Regions from separate parts of the Erwinia rhapontici genome, predicted to be linked through region 1. Evidence: predicted binding sites of a transcription regulator. Region 1 holds the regulator's gene; each other region holds the start of a gene.
What was found. The regulator CRP, encoded in region 1, controls carbon source genes, mostly activating them, when cyclic AMP is high. The targets are predictions, from matches to a motif close to ATGTGANNNNNNTCACAT.
Positions count from the first base shown of each region.

Region 2: a site for CRP is predicted at 3,991-4,008, ahead of mlc (sugar metabolism global transcriptional regulator Mlc). Genes of this name have one in related genera too.
Region 3: a site for CRP is predicted at 2,175-2,192, ahead of msrB (peptide-methionine (R)-S-oxide reductase MsrB). Genes of this name have one in related genera too.

Region 1 is NZ_CP085627.1:438,089-444,886, forward strand. Features, by position in the region: gene LJN55_RS01860 (aminodeoxychorismate synthase component II) at 1-271, shown strand, start outside; gene argD (bifunctional acetylornithine/succinyldiaminopimelate transaminase) at 358-1,575, shown strand; gene LJN55_RS01870 (YccS/YhfK family putative transporter) at 1,925-4,000, opposite strand; gene crp (cAMP-activated global transcriptional regulator CRP) at 4,058-4,690, opposite strand; gene LJN55_RS01880 (OsmC family protein) at 5,060-5,467, shown strand; gene LJN55_RS01885 (amidohydrolase) at 5,728-6,798, shown strand, end outside.
Region 2 is NZ_CP085627.1:2,303,704-2,310,501, forward strand. Features, by position in the region: gene fumC (class II fumarate hydratase) at 1-535, shown strand, start outside; gene tus (DNA replication terminus site-binding protein) at 575-1,510, opposite strand; gene LJN55_RS10870 (MFS transporter) at 1,692-2,900, opposite strand; gene LJN55_RS10875 (LysR family transcriptional regulator) at 3,063-3,950, shown strand; gene mlc (sugar metabolism global transcriptional regulator Mlc) at 4,131-5,348, shown strand; gene bioD (dethiobiotin synthase) at 5,471-6,136, shown strand; gene osmV (osmoprotectant ABC transporter ATP-binding protein OsmV) at 6,198-6,798, opposite strand, start outside.
Region 3 is NZ_CP085627.1:2,765,935-2,772,732, forward strand. Features, by position in the region: gene ansA (asparaginase) at 1-652, shown strand, start outside; gene pncA (bifunctional nicotinamidase/pyrazinamidase) at 669-1,283, shown strand; gene LJN55_RS12960 (YeaC family protein) at 1,360-1,638, opposite strand; gene msrB (peptide-methionine (R)-S-oxide reductase MsrB) at 1,647-2,057, opposite strand; gene gapA (glyceraldehyde-3-phosphate dehydrogenase) at 2,399-3,394, shown strand; gene LJN55_RS12975 (D-hexose-6-phosphate mutarotase) at 3,465-4,343, shown strand; gene LJN55_RS12980 (aldo/keto reductase) at 4,397-5,248, opposite strand; gene LJN55_RS12985 (MipA/OmpV family protein) at 5,331-6,080, opposite strand; gene yeaG (protein kinase YeaG) at 6,513-6,798, shown strand, end outside.

The sequences.
Region 1 (6,798 bases):
AACATCAGCGATTGAACATCGTGATGGCGGCGTGTTTGAAGGGCTGAATCATCCCCTCACGGTGACCCGCTATCATTCATTGATTGTTGAAAGCGGCAGTCTGCCTGCTGAGTTTGAAGTGACCGCCTGGACCGTGGATGAGAATGGTCAGCCTGATGAGATCATGGGCTTCCGCCACCGCACGTTATCGCTGGAAGGGGTGCAGTTTCATCCGGAAAGCATCCTCAGCGAGCAGGGGCATCAACTGCTGGATAATTTCCTCAAACGCTGATTAACGTTTGCCTTTTAGTGACTTTTTATGCATATTTTATGACTATATTTTCACATCCCTGAAAAGACTAAATGGTGAGGTAGTGAATGGCGGCGGAAAAATTAGCGGTAACACGTGCAACGTTCGATGAGGTGATTTTGCCTGTTTATGCACCAGCACAGTTTGTGCCGGTGAAAGGGAAAGGCAGCCGCGTTTGGGATCAGCAGGGTAAAGAGTACATTGATTTCTCTGGCGGCATTGCGGTCACCGCGCTTGGGCATTGCCATCCGGCGCTGGTAGAGGCATTAAAAACTCAGGGCGAAACCCTGTGGCACACCAGCAACGTCTTTACTAACGAACCTGCCCTGCGTCTGGCGACCAAACTGATCAACGCGACCTTTGCCGAGCGAGTGTTCTTTGCTAACTCCGGTGCTGAAGCAAACGAAGCGGCGTTTAAGCTGGCGCGTTACTACGCCACCAAACGTCACAGTCCGTTCAAAAGTAAAATCATTGCCTTCCATAACGCCTTCCACGGTCGCACGCTGTTTACGGTGTCCGTTGGCGGCCAGCCGAAGTATTCCGATGGCTTCGGGCCAAAACCTGCCGATATCGTCCACGTCCCGTTTAACGACCTGGCCGCAGTAAAAGCGGTGATTGACGATCATACCTGCGCCATTGTGGTCGAGCCGATTCAGGGAGAAGGGGGTGTGATGCCCGCGACGCCAGAGTTTATGCAGGGGCTGCGCCAGCTCTGTGATGAACATAATGCGCTGCTGGTTCTGGATGAAGTACAAAGCGGCATGGGCCGCAGCGGTAAACTGTTTGCGTATGAGCATTATGGTGTGCAGCCGGATATTCTCACCACAGCCAAAGCGCTGGGCGGTGGTTTCCCGGTCAGTGCCATGTTAACGACTAACGACATTGCATCGGTTATGGCGCCTGGCGTGCATGGCACCACCTATGGCGGTAATCCGCTGGCCTGTGCGGTGGCTGAAGCTGCACTGGATATCATCAATACGCCAGAGGTGCTGGAAGGTGTGGAAGAGCGCCGTCAGCTGTTTGTTGATGCGCTTCAGGCGCTGGATGCCCGTTTCGATCTGTTCAGCGATATCCGTGGCAAAGGCCTGCTGATTGGCGCGGAGCTGAAATCACAGCATGCTGGACGTGCGCGCGATATTCTTAACGCCGCAGCAGAAGCCGGTGTGATGGTGTTGGTTGCCGGAACTGACGTGATGCGTTTTGCGCCTTCGCTGGTCATTGAGCCAACGGATATCGCCGAAGGCATGGCGCGTTTCGCCACGGCTGTTGAGAAAGTCCTGGGCTGATTGCCGTGGGCGGGGCATGCCCCGCCCCTACGTTGTTTCGTCGATGTCAGGCATATCCCAGACCAACGTCGGCATGCCGCTAATTCGTCGATGTCAGGCATATCCCAGACCAACGTCGGCATGCCGCTAATTCGTCGATGTCAGGCATATCCCAGACCAACGTCGGCATGCCGCTAATTCGTCGATGTCAGGCATATCCCAGACCAACGTCGGCATGCCGCTAATTCGTCGATGTCAGGCATATCCCAGACCAGCGTCGGCATGCCGCTAATTCGTAGGGGTCAGGCATATCCTAGGCCAACGTCGGCATGCCGCTAATTCGTAGGGGTCAGGCATGCCTGACCCGCGATCATGACGATTTCCTCAAGCGCCGGGACAGCCAGCGGCCATGATGTGGGCGCTGGCTCCAGGTCAGCGACGAAATGGTGTGCATTACGCTGAGGTGGCCAAGAATACGCTTCACGTGTCGCTCCATAATGGTCACCGGCCCCTGATGGAAGTCCTCGGGAGCATCCAGTACATTGCTGCCTGAATCCGGTCCGTCATACTCCAGACGCTGCTGACAGCGTTGCAGGGCAATTTCGCAGGATTGCAAATAGCGCTCTGCCAGCGTCGGCGTTAGCATCGTATGCTCCCGCGCCAGAATGGTCATGGCGTTGATATGCTCAACAATAAACTGGCTGTGCGTGACCCACAGCTGCATATCGGCCAGGTAGCGTGAATTAAAGCCCGGTTCCTGCATCGCCTGATGCAGTGAGTTAAACAGCGCATTATGCGCCTGATTCACCCGCATACGCTGGTATGCCAGTTTCTCCGCATCCTGTTCGCTGCCCAGCAGCTTCTGCAATGCCTCCTGATAGGTCTCCAGCGCATCGTGCGCATTCTGACGCATCAATCCACTCTGCCACTGTGGCCATAGCCAAATCATGCCGCCGAAGGCAATCAGACAGCCCATTAGTGTATCCATTAAGCGCGGCAGCAGGAACTGCGCTCCGTTCAGCGACAGCAGTTGCAATGTATACACCGCGGTGACCGTGAATCCTACGGTTGCCCAGCCGTAAAACTTGCGGATAAACAGATAGCTCACCAGGGTAATCAGTAGCATCACCAGCAGCACCCAGGATTCCGGGGCATGTAAACCGAGCGTGGCAGCGGCAATGGCCAACCCGGCCAGCGTTCCCAGCGCCCTGTGCTGGATACGTACCCGAGTAGCGCTGTAACCGTTGAGGCTGACAAACATCACCGTCATCAGTATCCAGTAAGGCTTCGGCAGATTGAAGAACAGGGCCAGTGAACTGGCGAAGGTCAGCATGACTGCATAGCGTGCGGCGGTGCGCAGGGCAGAGGATTTCAGCGACAGATAACTCTTCAACGCAGGAAACAGCGGCAGGCGGCGCTGGCGGTCCGCCATCAGGTCGCGACGGTACAACGGGTGCTGGGTGCGTAGCACGCGGGCGATACGGCTGAAGTGATAATAGCAAAAGTTGCCAACCGGATTATCGGGGTGCTGACGGGATATTTTTTCCAGTGCCTGAAGCGGTTTTTCCATCGTGAAACGTTCAGGGAAGCGGTGATAGAGGATATCGTCAGCCAGTACCCGCAGGCGTGTGGCAATGGTCTGCGCATTCCAGCGGATCACCGCCTCGGCGTGGCTCTGCTCTACCAGCTTCTGTACTTCCTCGGGCTGATGCAGGCTGACGGCGATATGTTCCTGTAGATCGAGGGCGACCTGAAATGCGCGCGTCAGTCGCTGATAATGGTCGCGATTGGCGGCCAGCATATGCATTTGCTGGTAACAGGTGTTAATCAGATCGACGGCTTTCTGTTGGCGGACCAACAGGGGAGGCAGGGCGGTTTGGGGATCGGTCAACTGGGTTAGCAGACTGTATTTCGCTTCGCAGTAATCAGCCAGTTCATGATAGAGCAGACTGAGGGTTTCGCGCATCGGCTGCTCTTTCCACAGCCAGAACCAGAACCAGTTAAACGCGCCATACCAGACGGTACCGAGAATGAACAATAGCGGCGGCTGCCACATGGGCATGCGTCCGGCCAGACTGAGGGTGAAAATGGCGGCAATCAGCGATGCCGGTAGCAGACGACCGTGCAGCGGACTGATTTCACCGGTGACACCAAGCAGCAGTGACATGACCAGCAGGATCACGGGCAGTGGCACCTCTTCTGCCCCGGCGTACTGAATCAAAAAGCTACTGAAAGCAAACAGGCAACCGCCTACGATCAGACGTTTGAAGAAGCGTTTGTGTGGAGTATCAAGACCGGCATTGTTACAACAGGCGGGGACTAATGAGAACAGCAGGCCGTTTTGCAGGTTGCCGAGCATCCAGCCGATCGCCACGGGTAAACACAGCACCAGTGTTTGCCTGAGTGCGTAGTTAACTTCGGGGTGATAGATAATTCTCCGCCACATGAGCCACACCAAATAAAAACGGCGCGACTGGGCGTCGCGCCGTGGGTTCAGAGCCGGTTAACGTGTTCCGTAAACAACAATGGTTTTACCATGTGCTGAGATCAGGTTTTGATCTTCCAGCATTTTTAGAATACGACCCACCGTTTCGCGGGAGCAGCCGACGATCTGGCCGATCTCCTGACGGGTGATTTTGATCTGCATCCCATCCGGGTGCGTCATGGCATCCGGTTGTTTCGCCAGATTCAACAACGTTTGGGCAATGCGTCCGGTCACATCAAGGAAAGCTAAATTACCCACTTTCTCTGATGTGACTTGCAGGCGACGCGCCATCTGTGAAGACAGGCGCATCAGGATGTCAGGATTCACCTGAATCAACTGACGGAATTTTTTGTAGGAAATTTCAGCCACTTCACAGGCTGTTTTCGCACGTACCCATGCACTGCGCTCCTGACCTTCTTCAAAGAGGCCCAGCTCGCCAATGAAGTCGCCCTGATTGAGGTAGGAGAGGATCATCTCTTTGCCTTCTTCATCCTTGATTAACACCGCTACTGATCCTTTAACGATGTAATAGAGGGTTTCCGCCTTCTCACCCTGATGAATCAGAGTGCTTTTGGATGGATATTTGTGAATATGGCAATGTGACAGGAACCATTCGAGTGTAGGGTCTGTTTGCGGTTTGCCGAGAACCATTCGCTGTTATCCTCTGTTGTAATCGTGCCTAAATATACCCTGTATTCGGCGTGCTGCAGATGCGTTGCCGCTGGCCTGAAGCGCGAAATATTTTTGGGTATCAGGGGATGTATCCCTGCCAGGCGTTGAAATATTCAAGCGTTCCCATAGGGAAATTATACGGGCCTCTGTTAAGAGCATGGCTCGTGCTGTCGTCCCGTTTTTACCGTGCATTGTTATGCCAGTAAAATATTGCAGCTTCGTTTGTAGCACAGCTTTACAAGACTGTCTTCTGTTGTCTCGCTTCAGCATAGTTCGAAAAAGGCAACGTTGCCGTTTTTGTGAGTGCAGCGTACTCTGCGGTAACTGAATCAATGAGAGGATTTTGTGATGCAAGCACGAGTTAAGTGGGTTGAAGGGATGACGTTTTTGGGAGAATCCTCATCCGGCCATCAGATTTTGATGGATGGCACCGCGGGGGATAAAGCACCCAGCCCGATGGAGATGGTGCTGATGGCTGCCGGGGGATGCAGTGCGATTGATGTGGTGTCTATACTGCAGAAAGGCCGTCACGATGTCGCCGACTGTGAAGTTAAATTGACCTCGGAACGTCGTGAAGAGGCACCGCGTATTTTCACCCATATTAACCTGCACTTTATTGTCAGCGGCAAGGCGTTAACGGATAAAGCCGTTTCACGTGCGGTCGACCTCTCTGCGGAGAAATACTGCTCGGTGGCGATTATGCTGGGGAGCGCGGTGAAAATGACGCACAGCTATGAAGTGACAGATCTGACCTGAAGCTGGTTTCTTATGGGTAACGATGTTCGTTGTCGTTACCCACAGCTGACAGAACGTAGCGTACACATCCTGCTATTCCTCTCTCTACCCGCATTTCACGCCACGGCAGGCGAATAACATCAGCGGTATATTTCCCTCGTTCTACATTCCTTTCTTAATTTGCTGCAGGCTGGCGAAACAACAGCTGAATGTCCGGCGTTTGCCCATGATTCTCTGTTGCTGCCTGGTCTGCCGTTGTCAGATTTAATTAACCAGGAGTCATGATGACTATCGAGACGCTGATTCAGGATGTCACACCAAAGGTGCTGCAATGGCGGCGGCATATTCACGCGAATGCCGAACTCTCTTTCCACGAGCATGGCACCGCAGACTATGTTGCCGCTGAACTGGCAAAGTTTGGCCCATTAACACTTAGTCGCCCGACGCCAAATAGCGTACTGGCTGAACTTGAGGGGCCGCGTAGTGGTGACTGCATTGCCCTGAGGGCCGATATGGATGCGCTGCCTATTGAGGAGTTGAACAGTGAACCTTTCACTTCGCGCAATCGCGGTGTGATGCATGCCTGCGGGCATGATGCGCATACGGCAATGCTGATGGGGGCGGCATGGGTGTTGTGCCAGCAGCAGAGTAAGCTTGCCGGCAAAGTGCGCTTTATTTTCCAGCATGCGGAAGAAGTGCCGCCAGGCGGGGCCAGCGAGCTGATTAAGCTGGGCGTATTGAATGGTGTATCAATGATCTTCGGTCTGCATGTTTTCCCGGGACTGTCTACCGGCCAGGTGGCTGTGAAAGAGGGCGTCTTCAGCGCTGCCAGCGATAACTTCGACCTGACCCTGCAGGGAAAAGGCGCCCACGCAGCGATGCCGCAGGAGAGTATCGACCCGGTGACGCTGGGCGCAGGAGTGGTGCAGGCACTTCAGCAGATTGTCTCACGTCGTCTTGACCCTAACGAAGGTGCCGTACTGACGGTCGCGAGTTTTCAGGCTGACGGCGGCTATAACGTTATCCCTGACACGGCGCATCTGCGCGGCACGCTGCGCACGCTCAGCCAGAGTGCGCGTAACACTATCCCGCAGATGATGTCACAGCAGCTGGACGGAATGACGCAGGGAGCAGGGGCCAGCTACGTGCTGAAATGGACGCCGGGTTACACCACCGGGGTTAATCACCCGGACGCCTGCCGTATTGCAGTGGATAATGTGATTGCCACGCTGGGGGATGATGCCTTGCAGGTTATGCTGCATCCAATGTTTGGCTGCGAGGACTTCTCAGCCTATCAGCAGGTAGTGCCGGGCTGTTTCCTGTGGGTCGGGTCGGGCAACCCGGAAAAAGGG
Region 2 (6,798 bases), 1.9 Mb from region 1:
GATGAAAATCGCCAACGACGTGCGCTGGTTATCATCCGGCCCACGCTGTGGCATCGGTGAAATCGCTATCCCGGAAAACGAGCCGGGTAGCTCCATCATGCCGGGTAAAGTGAACCCGACGCAGTGTGAAGCCATGACCATGCTGTGTTGTCAGGTGATGGGCAATGATGTGGCAGTAAATATCGGTGGCGCATCCGGTAACTTCGAGCTGAACGTTTACCGTCCGATGGTGATCCATAACTTCCTGCAATCTGTTCGTCTGCTGGCGGATGGGATGGACAGCTTTAATCACCACTGCGCTATCGGTATTGAGCCAAACCGCGATCGTATTACTCAATTGCTGAATGAATCTCTGATGCTGGTTACCGCGCTGAATACGCATATTGGCTACGATAAAGCGGCTGAAATTGCCAAGAAAGCGCATAAAGAAGGGCTGACCTTGAAAGGGTCTGCGCTAAAGCTGGGTTATCTGACGGAAGAAGAGTTTGATGCCTGGGTACGTCCGGAAGAGATGGTCGGCAGTATGAAGGTATAAGCTGCTGCCAAAAGCCAGGTCTTAGACCTGGCTTTTTTTTTATGCCTGCACCAGACGATCGGTATAAAGATGTAAGCGCGGGATCAGTAAATAGAGCGGCTGAGCATCAGGTTTGTAACGATGGGTCACGTTAGCGGCATCATAATTCAGCAGCTCTCCCAGTTTTGGCACGCTATTGGCGTCCTGGCACAGTACCAGCAACGGAGAAGGGCAGGCCAGCTGGGTTTGTTTCCGATCGCTGCTGCTCCAGACGCGGGCAATCGGTTGTACTTTCACCGGGCGTTTAATTTTCAATGCCGCGCCTGCAGGCAGTGACTTTACCGCTTCAATTTCGCTCTGGACGCGTTCGGCCCATTGCTCACGTGTCCAGGGGGCCACGGCACGCCCGGCCTTCAGGCTTTTTTCCAGCGTTGCCAGCATCTCATCACGACTGATATTTTTAATAATATGCTTATTCGCCCAGCCAAAGCGCACGGAATCGGGCGCTTCAAGCAACGTCAGCGAACGGTAAGCGTTCAGGGTAATCAACCCGCGCAGATGGCGGTGGACAAACTCGAACCGCTCCTCGCTCGGCAGGCCCGATTCCACGGTAATAATCTGCTCCAGCCGTTGTTTCAGTTGATTGATTGAGGCGACCTGCTGGTGGAGCAGGGCAGACTGCGTATTATCGGCTTCCAGGCACACCGCACCAGGAAGACGCACCGCCGCCTTAGTGCTCAGTTTTTCTGACTGGTGCTGCATAAACAAACGCGCAAAATGCGTCAGGGAGCGCTGCAGGGCGGCCTGACCAGTCAACTGCTCAACCTTAACCTGCGTCAGCGGGTCGTGCTCCTTACCTTTTTCCACCTCTGGCAGTTCAAACACCCTGGCGGTCAGCAGACGCATACTGAGGATCTGCTGCTTTAATGCCTCCAGTTCTTGTTCGAGATCGGCCACACAGCGGTGAAGCTGCTCAACAGTATCGTAATGACGCATGACACCTCCATTAGTTACAACATACTAATGACTATAGCAGTCCAAAACAGAGATGAACATCAACAACGGTGTTTTTTGCGTCGCGCAGGGGAAAATGGTGCCATTGATCAGAGGGCGTCATTTTCTGTTGGGGCGGACCGTGTTTTTCGGTCCGCCTGTGACAACGCATTGTACTCGGAAGTTAGAGTTTTCGTCCGTGTAGACGGCTTCCTACCAGTAACGCCAGCACCAGCATGGCAGCAATAAACGCTGTAATTCCGTACCAGCCAAAATGATGCCAGAACACACCGCCGAGCGTACCGGCAACGCTTGACCCCAGATAATAACTGAACAGGTACAGCGATGATGCCTGGCCTTTAGCGCGGCGCGCACGATGGCCAATCCAGCCGCTGGCAACGGCATGTGCAGCAAAAAATCCGGCGGTAAACAACATCATACCTGGCAGAATAAACCAGATATTGCTGGCGAGAGTGATCAGAAGACCGCTCAGCATCAGTGCGGTGGAGAACAGCAGCACCGGTGCGCGTCCATATTTTGCCGTCATCGCACCGGCTTTAGGCGAACTCCATGACCCCGTGAGATAGACCACCGACAGCAGGCCGACAATCGCCTGATTCATTGAATAAGGCGGCGAAAGCAGACGGTAGCCGATGTAGTTAAACAGGGTGACAAAGGCCCCCATCAACAGAAAACCTTCGGCAAACAACAGCGGCAAACCGTTATCGCGCCAGTGCAGCCGGAAGTTAATCATCAGACTACGCGGTTTAAGCGAAGCAGGGCGGAAATGGCGCGAGGCAGGCAGAATTTTCCAGAACATCAGCGCAGCGGCCAGTGCACAGCAGCCGATGGCCATCACGGCAATGCGCCAGCTGCTGAAATCGGTGATCACACCGCTGAGTAAGCGGCCGCTCATACCGCCAATCGAGTTTCCGCTGATATACAACCCCATCGAAAACGCCACCATACTGGGATGGATTTCTTCACTCAGGTAGGTCATCCCCACGGCCGCAACGCCACTCAATGACAGACCCGTCAGCGCACGCATCAGTAAAATCCCGTGCCAGCTGGTCATGGTCGCGGACAGCAGGGTACAAATTGCGGCCAGCATCAGCGCGGTCACCATCACCGATTTACGCCCGATGGCATCAGATAACGGACCGGTTACCAGCAGCCCAAGCGCCAGCATCCCGGTGGAAATCGACAGGGAAATACTGCTGGTCGCCGGGGAAACGCCAAACTCCTGCGACAGAACCGGAAGGATCGGCTGTACGCAATAGAGCAGGGCAAACGTCGCCAGCCCGGCTGAAAATAGCGCCAGCGTGACGCGCATAAATTGAGGAGTACCACGTTTGATATAGAGATTTTTATCGACAGCAGGTGAGTCGGTAATGGCAAGAGATGCACGGTCAGCAGAATACGGCGGTCTGACGGCATGGGATGAGCGGTTCACAACAGATCCTTAGAGATATTCAGGGAGTTCACGTTGTAAAGGGTAAGAAAGTCAGATTATGATGTCTAATATATTAATAATCTCGAATGATACTTTTAACATATGAATATCGAACTACGTCACCTGCGTTACTTTATTGCCGTGGCAGAAGAGCTGCATTTTGGTCGTGCGGCACTGCGCCTGAATATTTCCCAACCGCCGCTCAGCCAGCAAATTCAGATCCTCGAGCATGAAATAGGCGCACGCCTTTTCGCCCGTACCAACCGCAGCGTCCAGCTGACGGCGGCCGGGCAGCAGTTCCTGCAGGATGCCCGTCTGGTGCTGCAACAGGTGGATCAGGCTGCCGATAAAGCTGCGCGCCTGCATCGCGGTGACGAAGGCGAAATACGTATTGGTTTTACGTCATCTGCCCCGTTTATCACCGTCGTATCAGACGCTTTGTTCACCTTTCGTCAGCGCTTCCCGGCGGTCCATATCCAGATGCAGGAGATTAATACACGGCAGCAACTGGCGCCGATCGGGGACGGGCGGCTTGATTTAGGCGTGATGCGCAATACCCTGCTGCCGGAAACCCTCGATCATCAGCTGCTGCTTCGTGAACCCATGTATGCGCTGGTGCATCGTGCCCATCGCCTGGCGGGCAGGCCGCAGATTGCCCTGAGCGATCTGGCGCAGGAGCCTTTTGTCTTCTTTGACCCGCAGGTGGGAACGGCGCTGTACGGTGAAATTCTGGGTTTACTGGGCCGCTACAATATTCAGCCCAATATTGCTCAGGAGGTGGGGGAAGCAATGACGATTATCGGCCTGGTGTCTACCGGACTGGGCGTCTCTATTCTTCCGGCATCGTTCCGACGCGTCCGCCTGAGCGATGTGGTATGGATCCCGCTGGTGGAGCAGGACGCGCGTTCGGAAGTGTGGCTGGTGTGGTCGAAGCAGAGAGAGGTGCCGTCCGTCGTTGCCGCGATGATGACGTTGTTATTGCCGAAATGATCCGGCAATCGCGGAAAACATGAGCGTTCAGCGACGGTTTATGTGCGGCAAATCACATATCGAATCAAATATTTGACGCCATCTGATAAGTGTTTCACCATGAGCGAAATGCTTTATTTTGAAGCGTGAAAATAACAGACAGCAGCGCCTTTTAAGACAGGTGATAAGTGGGAGTGGGGTGTGATTGCGGATAGTCAGCCTGGTCATATTGACCAGATTAAACAGACTAATGCCGGAGCGGTGTACCGACTGATTGATCGGTTTGGTCCCATCTCGCGTATAGAGCTGTCCAAAAAAGCGCAACTGGCCCCGGCCAGCATCACGAAAATTGTGCGTGAAATGTTGGAAGCGCATCTGGTGCAGGAAACGGAATTTCAGGACCCAGGCAGTCGTGGTCGTCCGGCTGTCGGACTGGTGCTGGACACCCAGGCCTGGCACTTCCTGTCTGCCCGTATCGGTAATGGCGAAATCACCCTCGCGCTGCGCGATCTCAGCAGCAAAATGGTCGTTGAAGAGCAATTCCCCCTTCCCGCAGAGGCCGATTTGCCGTTGCTGACGCGTATCGTCCAGCAAGTCGACCAGTTCTTTATTCACCACCAGCACAAACTCGAGCGTCTGACGGCCATTGCCATCACACTGCCGGGCATCATGAACAGCCAGTCAGGTATTGTTCACCGCATGCCGTTTTACGAGGTTGATGATATGCCGCTGGGCCCGGTTCTTGCCGAGCGCACCGGATTGCCAGTGTATATTCAGCATGATATCTGCGCCTGGACGATGGCAGAATCGCTGTTTGGTGCTTCACGCGATGCCAGCGATGTGCTTCAGGTGGTGATTGATCACCATGTGGGCGCCGGGGTGATTACCGGTGGGCGCTTGCTGCACGGTGGTAGCAGTTCGCTGGTTGAAATCGGTCATACCCAGGTCGATCCCTGGGGAAAACGCTGCTATTGCGGGAATCATGGCTGTCTGGAAACCGTGGCCAGCATCGACAATATGCTTGAGCTGGCAGCGCAGCGCATGCAGGCGTCGATGAGCTCGGTACTGCATAATCAGCCGTTGACCATTGATGCACTGTGTGAGGCGGCGCTGGCGGGCGATCATATTGCCTGCGATGTCATTACCGGCGTTGGTAACAGCGTAGGGCGCATTCTCGCCATCATGGTCAATCTTTTCCATCCACAAAAAATCCTGATTGGTTCCCCGCTTAATCAGGCGCAACGGATTCTCTTCCCTGCCATCGTTAACTGTATTCGCCAGCAGGCATTACCGCGCTACAGTGCCGATCTTAAGGTAGTACCTACTGAGTTTGTGAATCTTGGCACCATGCCGGGTGCCGCACTGGTGAAGGATGCGCTCTACAACGGATCCTTATTAATCAAACTGCTACAAGGCTGATAAATTCACTAAACATTGCGCTAACGCAATCCCCGACATCCGGCACTACCCTACAATTTTCGTTCATTCATCATGTTCGAAAATTATCAATGAGGCCAGGCAGTGCCTGTCGGAGTCACCCCATGTTAAAACGTTTATTTGTCACCGGCACAGATACGGAAGTCGGTAAAACCGTGGTGTCGCGCGCGTTATTACAAAAGCTGGCAACGGGCAGTAAACAGGCCGTAGGATATAAACCCGTCGCGAAAAGTAGCCAGCAAACGGAAGAAGGGCCACGCAATAAAGATGCTCTGGTTCTACAGGCATCCTCCTCAGTGCCGTTGCCTTACCACGCCATTAATCCGGTCACCTTACTGGAAGATGAAATTAGCACCAGTTGCACACCCATCAGCTATGCCGCGCTCAGTCGCGGCCTGCAAGCGCTGGATCAACATGCGGACTATATCGTGGTGGAAGGGACGGGCGGCTGGCGAAGCCTGATGAATGATCTGCGCCCGTTGTCTGACTGGGCCGTGCAGGAGCAACTTCCGGTCGTACTGGTGGTTGGCATCAAACTGGGGTGCATCAGCCACGCATTGCTGACAGCGCAGGCGGTGATTAACGATGGACTGCCGCTGTTAGGCTGGGTGGCGAATCGCATCAATCCGGGATTGGCCCATTACGCGGAGATTATTGATGTGCTGCGCGACAAAATTCCGGCACCGCTGCTTGGCGAACTGCCGTATCTGCCACGTGCGGAAAGCCGCGATCTGGCGCACTATCTTGATCTGACGCCACTGGATCTTTAACCTTCGCACACGTGGCGGGCTGACCGGAACAGAGGGTCAGCCTCTACGCCTGGATTAATGGTCACCCCGGATTCAGCACCCGCCGCGTACGCCCTGAACTGAGGTAATCTGCAATATAATCCTGCGAAATCTCCCCGCTGTAACGACCCTCTTCATCGACAATCGGCATCCATACCATATTGTGTTCGTACAGTTTCGACAGCACCACGCGCAGGTTCTCTTCAGCCCGTCCCGTCACCGTAAAGTGGTGCAACAGGTCAGCACACTGACCGCTGGCACCACGCGCCTCACGGCGCTTCACAAAGCCCAGTGGTTTACCGTCCTCGTCCACCACGGTAATCGAGCGCAGATCGTTATCATCCATGATGCCGAATGCATCAGACAGCGGCGTGGATTTACGCACGGTGAGGGTCGGTTGCTGGTCGGTCACATCACCGGCCTGCACCAGAAGCAGACGTTTTAACGTGCGGTCCTGGCCGACAAAGGAGCCGACAAACTCATTGGCGGGTTTCGCCAGCAGCTCGTCCGGGCTGGCACACTGCACGATTTTACCCTGGCCAAACACGGCAATACGGTCACCCAGCTTCAGCGCCTCATCAATATCATGACTGACCAGCATCACGGTTTTTTTCAACTGACGCTGCATATCCAGAAACTCATTC
Region 3 (6,798 bases), 2.3 Mb from region 1:
GGAGCAACTGCGCTCCGACGGCCAGCAAAATCTGCTGAACTCACTGTTTGTCGCCGCAAATTATCCGATTAACGAAGTGACGTTATTCTTCAATAACACGCTTTATCGCGGTAACCGCACCACCAAAGCGCACGCTGACGGTTTCAATGCCTTTGATTCGCCAAACCTCGCCCCGCTGCTGGAAGCCGGTATCCATATTCGTCGTCTGAATACCCCTGCCGCACCTGCAGGCCAGGGAGCGCTGATCGTGCATCCGATTACACCGCAGCCGATTGGCGTGGTGACAATCTATCCGGGCATTTCTGCTGCCGTGGTGCGTAACTTCCTGCAACAGCCGGTAAAAGCACTGATCCTGCGTTCTTATGGCGTCGGGAATGCTCCGCAGAACAAAGAGTTCCTGCAGGAGCTGAAAGAGGCTTCCGATCGCGGCATTGTGGTCGTTAACCTCACGCAGTGCATGTCGGGTAAGGTCAATATGGGGGGTTACGCCACCGGAAACGCTCTGGCCCTGGCTGGCGTGGTGAGTGGTGCCGACCTGACCGTTGAGGCTACACTGACCAAACTGCACTTCCTTCTGAGCCAGGACCTGACCAGCGACGAAATTCGTCAGCTGATGAAACAAAACCTGCGTGGTGAACTCACCCCGGACTAATCCAACGGAGTAACTGATGCGTGACCGCCAGGCGTTGTTGTTGATTGATCTGCAAAATGACTTTTGTTCTGGTGGCGCGCTGGCTGTCAGTGACGGCGATCAGACGATTGCGGTGGGAAACCGCCTCGCTGCCGAGTTCCACCAGCGCGGTGAGCCGGTGATTGCCACGCTGGACTGGCATCCGGCTGGGCACGGTAGTTTTGCCAGCAGCGCTGGCACGCAGCCTGGGACCCTCGGTGAGCTTCACGGCCTGCCGCAAGTGTGGTGGCCGGATCATTGCGTGCAGCACAGCCACGGCGCGCAGTTGCACCCTCAGCTTAACCAGGCGCTGCTGACACTGCAGGTATGCAAAGGCGAGAATCCGGATATCGACAGCTACAGTGCGTTTTATGATAACGGCCAGCGTCACCAGACGCCGTTACATGCCTGGCTCCAGGCGAACGGCATCACGGCGCTGACGGTCATGGGGCTGGCAACAGATTACTGTGTTAAATACAGCGTGCTGGATGCACTGGCGCTGGGCTATCAGGTCACTCTGGTGAGCGCCGGATGCCGTGGGGTCAATATGCAGGCTGATGACAGCCAGAAAGCCCTGGCCGAAATGGCCCTGGCGGGCGCGAAAATTATCTAAAGGTTACAAAATGACCGGGCGGGACTGAGGCCCACCCGGTCATACCACCAGGACGAATTATTCCGGAAGGAATAATTTACTGGAGTTTTATTCGCGTGATCGCATCGTCGCTGATCCCGAACTCTTCTTTGAGCTGTTTCTTACTTTTCATCACGATTTCCCCGCCTTTCGCGACACTCATATGTTGCGGGTTTTCATTGTGACGCGCCTGCCACAGCAAGACTAATTGTAAGCTGTTCTCTTTCTGCTCCGGCGTCAGTGCCACGCCATCAGCCCACTTGCCAGTCTCTACCGCCGTCACCAGTCGCTGATACACGTCTGGTGTCATACTGGCAATCATTTCATCCAGTTCCATCGCGACTCCTAGCCCTGAGTACTGTTGCCGTCTTCGTCAGTAAAACTCAACGAAGCGGAGTTGACGCAGAAGCGCTCACCCGTCGGCTGTGGGCCATCCGGGAACACATGACCAAGGTGAGAATCACAGCTTCCGCACCGGATTTCAATGCGTTGCATGCCATGAGTGTCATCTTCCAGATAGCGAATCGCATCATCACTGTAGGGCTCATAGAAGCTGGGCCAGCCGCAGCCTGAATCATATTTTGACCCGGACAGAAACAACGGTGCCTGGCAAACCAGGCAGTGATAAATGCCTTCGTGCTTGTTATGCAGCAATTTGCCGGAATACGGCGGTTCAGTGCCGCGCTGCTGGGTCACGTAGCGCTGCATCTCGGTTAACACATTTTCGGGTGAGAAAGGTGTATCATCTTTAGCCATGTTAGACTCTCTGGCAGTGTTATTCTGAAATTATCGGCTAGTATTCTAACAAATACTTAACAAGAGCAGGTGAATTTTTCGTATCGGGTGCACAAGGTGATCCAGTCAGCGTTGAATTTGTGACGCAGATCACCCTTTGGATCCATCACCCCTTTATATCCGGGCAACTTGCCCCAAGATCAATGGTGTTCATGCGTCAAGAAATAGGTTTTGTGTTGAATAATTCCTGGTCGACAGTTTGATTTGTCGCAACAATTGACACGATTCCGCTTGACGCCTGGTATGGTTTTTGTAATTTTACAGCCAACCTTTTATTCACTATCAACAAGCTGGTGGAATATATGACTATCAAAGTAGGTATCAACGGTTTTGGCCGTATCGGTCGCATCGTTTTCCGTGCTGCTCAGGAACGTTCTGATGTAGAAATCGTTGCAATCAACGATCTGCTGGACGCAGAGTACATGGCTTACATGCTGAAATACGACTCAACTCACGGCCGTTTCAAAGGCACCGTGGAAGTCAAAGACGGCCATCTGGTTGTTAACGGCAAAACCATCCGTGTTACCGCTGAGCGTGACCCGGCTAACCTGAAGTGGGATGCAGTAGGCGTCGATGTGGTTGCAGAAGCGACCGGTATCTTCCTGACTGACGAAACTGCACGCAAACACATCGAAGCTGGCGCGAAGAAAGTTGTACTGACTGGCCCATCTAAAGATGACACCCCAATGTTCGTTATGGGTGTAAACCACAAGTCATATGCTGGCCAGGATATCGTTTCTAACGCGTCCTGTACCACCAACTGCCTGGCACCACTGGCTAAAGTGATCAACGACAACTTCGGTATCGTTGAAGCACTGATGACCACTGTTCACGCAACTACCGCGACTCAGAAAACCGTTGATGGCCCGTCTCACAAAGACTGGCGCGGCGGCCGCGGCGCATCTCAGAACATCATCCCTTCTTCTACCGGTGCTGCTAAAGCGGTAGGTAAAGTGATTCCTGAGCTGAACGGCAAACTGACCGGCATGGCGTTCCGCGTTCCTACTCCTAACGTTTCTGTTGTTGACCTGACTGCACGTCTGGCTAAACCAGCATCTTACAAAGAAATTTGTGCTGTGATTAAAGCGGCTGCCGAAGGCGAGATGAAAGGCGTTCTGGGTTACACCGAAGACGAAGTAGTTTCTACCGATTTCAACGGTGAAACACTGACTTCTATCTTCGATGCGAAAGCGGGTATCGCACTGAGCGATACTTTCGTTAAACTGGTTTCCTGGTACGATAACGAAACTGGTTACTCCAACAAGGTCCTGGACCTGGTTGCTCACATCGCTAAATAAGCGACGTGAATGAGACTGAGGGCGACGGAAGTCGCCCTTTTTTTATGGTTAAATTTCAGAAGGCTGACTCATGAACGAGAAACTCTTTTCACTGCCCGTGATTAACCAGATTACCCCTTACCTCTCTCAGCGTCAGGTTGGCGAATTACCCGTTGTCGTCGTGGCGCATCCTAAAGTGCGTGCTGCCGTGACGTTACAGGGTGCCCAGCTGATTGCCTGGCAACCTGCCGGTGAAAAACCGGTGATCTGGTTAAGCGATAAAACCGCCTGGAATGTGGGTAAAGCTATCCGCGGTGGTGTGCCGATCTGCTGGCCGTGGTTTGGCCCGGCTGGCGAACCTGCGCATGGCTTTGCCCGTATCCTGCCGTGGACGCTGACCGCTCACGATGAAAATGAAAACAGCGTGATGCTGACCTTCGAATTAAAAAGCAGTGAACAAACGAAGAAATTCTGGCCGCACGATTTTACGCTGTTTGCCCGTTTCCGCTTCAGCGATCGCTGTGAGATTGAACTGGAAGCCCACGGTGACTTCGATGCCACCGCCGCACTGCACAGCTACTTTGAAGTGGCTGACATCGCCGGTGTTGAAGTCAGCGGCCTAGGTCCGAGTTATATCGACAAGGTCAACAACGGAGTCACCGGCACCTCAGCGGAAGGTAAGCAAACCTACCCGCAACGCATTGACCGCATCTATACCCAACCGGCAGATTGCAGCGTGATTGACGATAAGACGGGTCAGCGTGTAATTGAGGTTTACCACCATCATCAAAGTGACGTAGTCACATGGAATCCCGGCGCGGAGCTGTCATGCAGTATGAGTGATATGGCTAACGAAGGTTTTAAGACCATGGTGTGCGTGGAAACGGCCCATGTCAGTCAGCCGATGAAAAGCGCGGGTGAACAACCTGCCCGCCTGGCGACCACCTTCCGGGTGCGCAGTAAGCGTTAAGAATAGACCGGAGTGACCCTTTTCGGGCCGCCCCTGCTCTGCCTGCCCCGGACTCAGACCACATCCAGCGGTTGCTTTGTTTCTGGCGGTGGGAATGCCTGATTGATCAGTGCCAGTTCCTCGCTGGTCAGTACCACCCCGAGCGCCGCAGCATTGTCATCAACATGCGCAATGCTGCTCGCTTTCGGGATCGCCATCACTCCTTCTTTACGGATCACCCACGCCAGCAGCAGCTGCGCCATGCTGATGCCCTTTTGTTGTGCAATTCGGGTCAGCGTCGGGTGACTCATCAGCTCTGTGCGTAATCGACCCGCCTGCGCCAGGGGGCAATAAGCCATCAGCGGCATCGCCAGCTGCTGACAGTCAGGCAGCAAATCATACTCAATTCCACGGGATGCCAGATGGTAAAGCACCTGGTTAGTAGCGCACTGCGCGCCGCCTTCTTCAGCAAGTAACTCGTGGAGATCATCGCTGTCAAAATTAGACACTCCCCAGCGGCGAATTTTTCCCTGTTGTTGCAGTGTTTGCATCGCACGTAGCGTCTCTTCCAGCGGAATATTTCCCCGCCAGTGCAGAAGATAGAGATCGAGATAATCGGTGTTCAAGCGTGTCAGGCTGCGCTCACAGGCATCAACAGCATCCACCTCACTGGCATTCCACGGATAAACTTTGGAGACCAGATACGCCTGGTCACGACGCCCGCGCAAGGCCTCACCCACCACCCTTTCAGCGCCGCCATCGGCATACATCTCGGCGGTATCGATCAGCTTCAGGCCCCGCTCCAGCCCGGCTTGCAAAGCAGCGACCTCCTGATGATGTTGAGCAGCGTCTTCCCCCATAAACCATGTACCCTGACCTATCGCAGGCAGCTCGGTGCCATCGGCAAACGTGACGACTCGGTTCATCTTTCTCTCCATGCACTTTTTTAGGGCGCCACCATGATAAAAAAGGGCGCAGAGCGCCCTTTTTTAGTGCAGAGTGATGGCATCAGAAGGTATAGCTTACCCCGGTCCACAACAACATCTGTGAATCTCTATCCACCATCGGGCTGTTTTTAATTTCATCAGCAAGACGGCTGTAACGACCTGAAAGGGTCGCATTCCAGTTCTGACTGATGGCCCAGCCTGCGGTCAACTCAACGTACGGGCTCCAGCTGCTGTCCGGATCGTAACGATCCAGCCCGCTGCGGCGGGATTCCGCTGACGAGATACCATAATAATACCCGTTCTGGTTTGAGCTGTTCCATAACGCGCCGATACCCGGTGTCAGGTTAAACTGGCCGAATTCAAAGCGATACAGGTAGGTCAGGTCCCAGATAATGCCGTTACTGTTGTCCAGCATGTCACCCACCAGCGTGGTGCGCACGATGCCCCAGTCGGCTGAGTGACGATACGCCAGGCCACCCATCAGGGTCATATGGCGCTTATTCAGCGATTTCATATCCCCGTCATCGACATCATCCGGATCATAGTTCTGCGGCGAACCCAGGACGGTCAGAGACAGCTGGTCCTGCTGGTCTTTCCACAGGAAATACCCGGCCTGAAGGCTACGGATATAGAAGCTGTCGCCCTCATAATTGATGATGGGAACCGGATAGTAACGGTCCTGACCGCTTTTATAAGGGCTCTGGCTATAGAGCAGCGACGCGCCCAACGTTAACGGATTGGCTTGTGCGAGAGGCGCAGCAAAACAGACAGGTAAAAGTGCAGTAAGCGCTGTAAGTTTGAATTGGTTCACAATTTATTCAGTCCATTAATATAACAATCGGTCATTAGTCTAAACAGTATGGTCGTATTGAGTCATACATTTACATTATTAGTAGCACATATAATCAATAACCCGAAAGAATGCGGTTGCAGATGCCAGTTGTTGAGGTTTACAAAAACCCGTCAGCCCGCATCCACTAAGGGGATGGTATAGCTGGTTTATAACTTTGTTATTGAAATTTCATTGAAAATGCTCAGCAAATCAGGAAATTTCCTAAATGCGATCTACGCTTATTTATAAGACGCTAAATTCCAACGAGCAGAGTGACCAGCATTTTTGTGTTTCCCGATAAAAAAAGTCAGGTTGGCATAAGGGTTGCTGTACTCACTGTAAGTTCCTTCAGGGGCTGACCAAACTTAGGCTCCTGGTACCTGTGCTAAAAACGAAAGGACGGGCATCGCCATGAATATATTCGATCACTACCGTCAGCGCTATGAAGCTGCCAAGGACGAAGAGTTCACACTGCAGGAATTTCTTACGGTTTGCCGGCAAGATCGCAGTGCATACGCCAATGCGGCGGAACGACTGTTAATGGCTATTGGTGAGCCAGTAATGGTGGATACCGCGCTGGAGCCACGCCTTTCCCGCCTGTTCTCTAATCGTGTTGTTGCGCGCTATCCTGCATTCGAAGAGTTTTATGGTATGGAGGATGCGATTGAGCAAATCGTTTCCTACCTGAAACATGCGG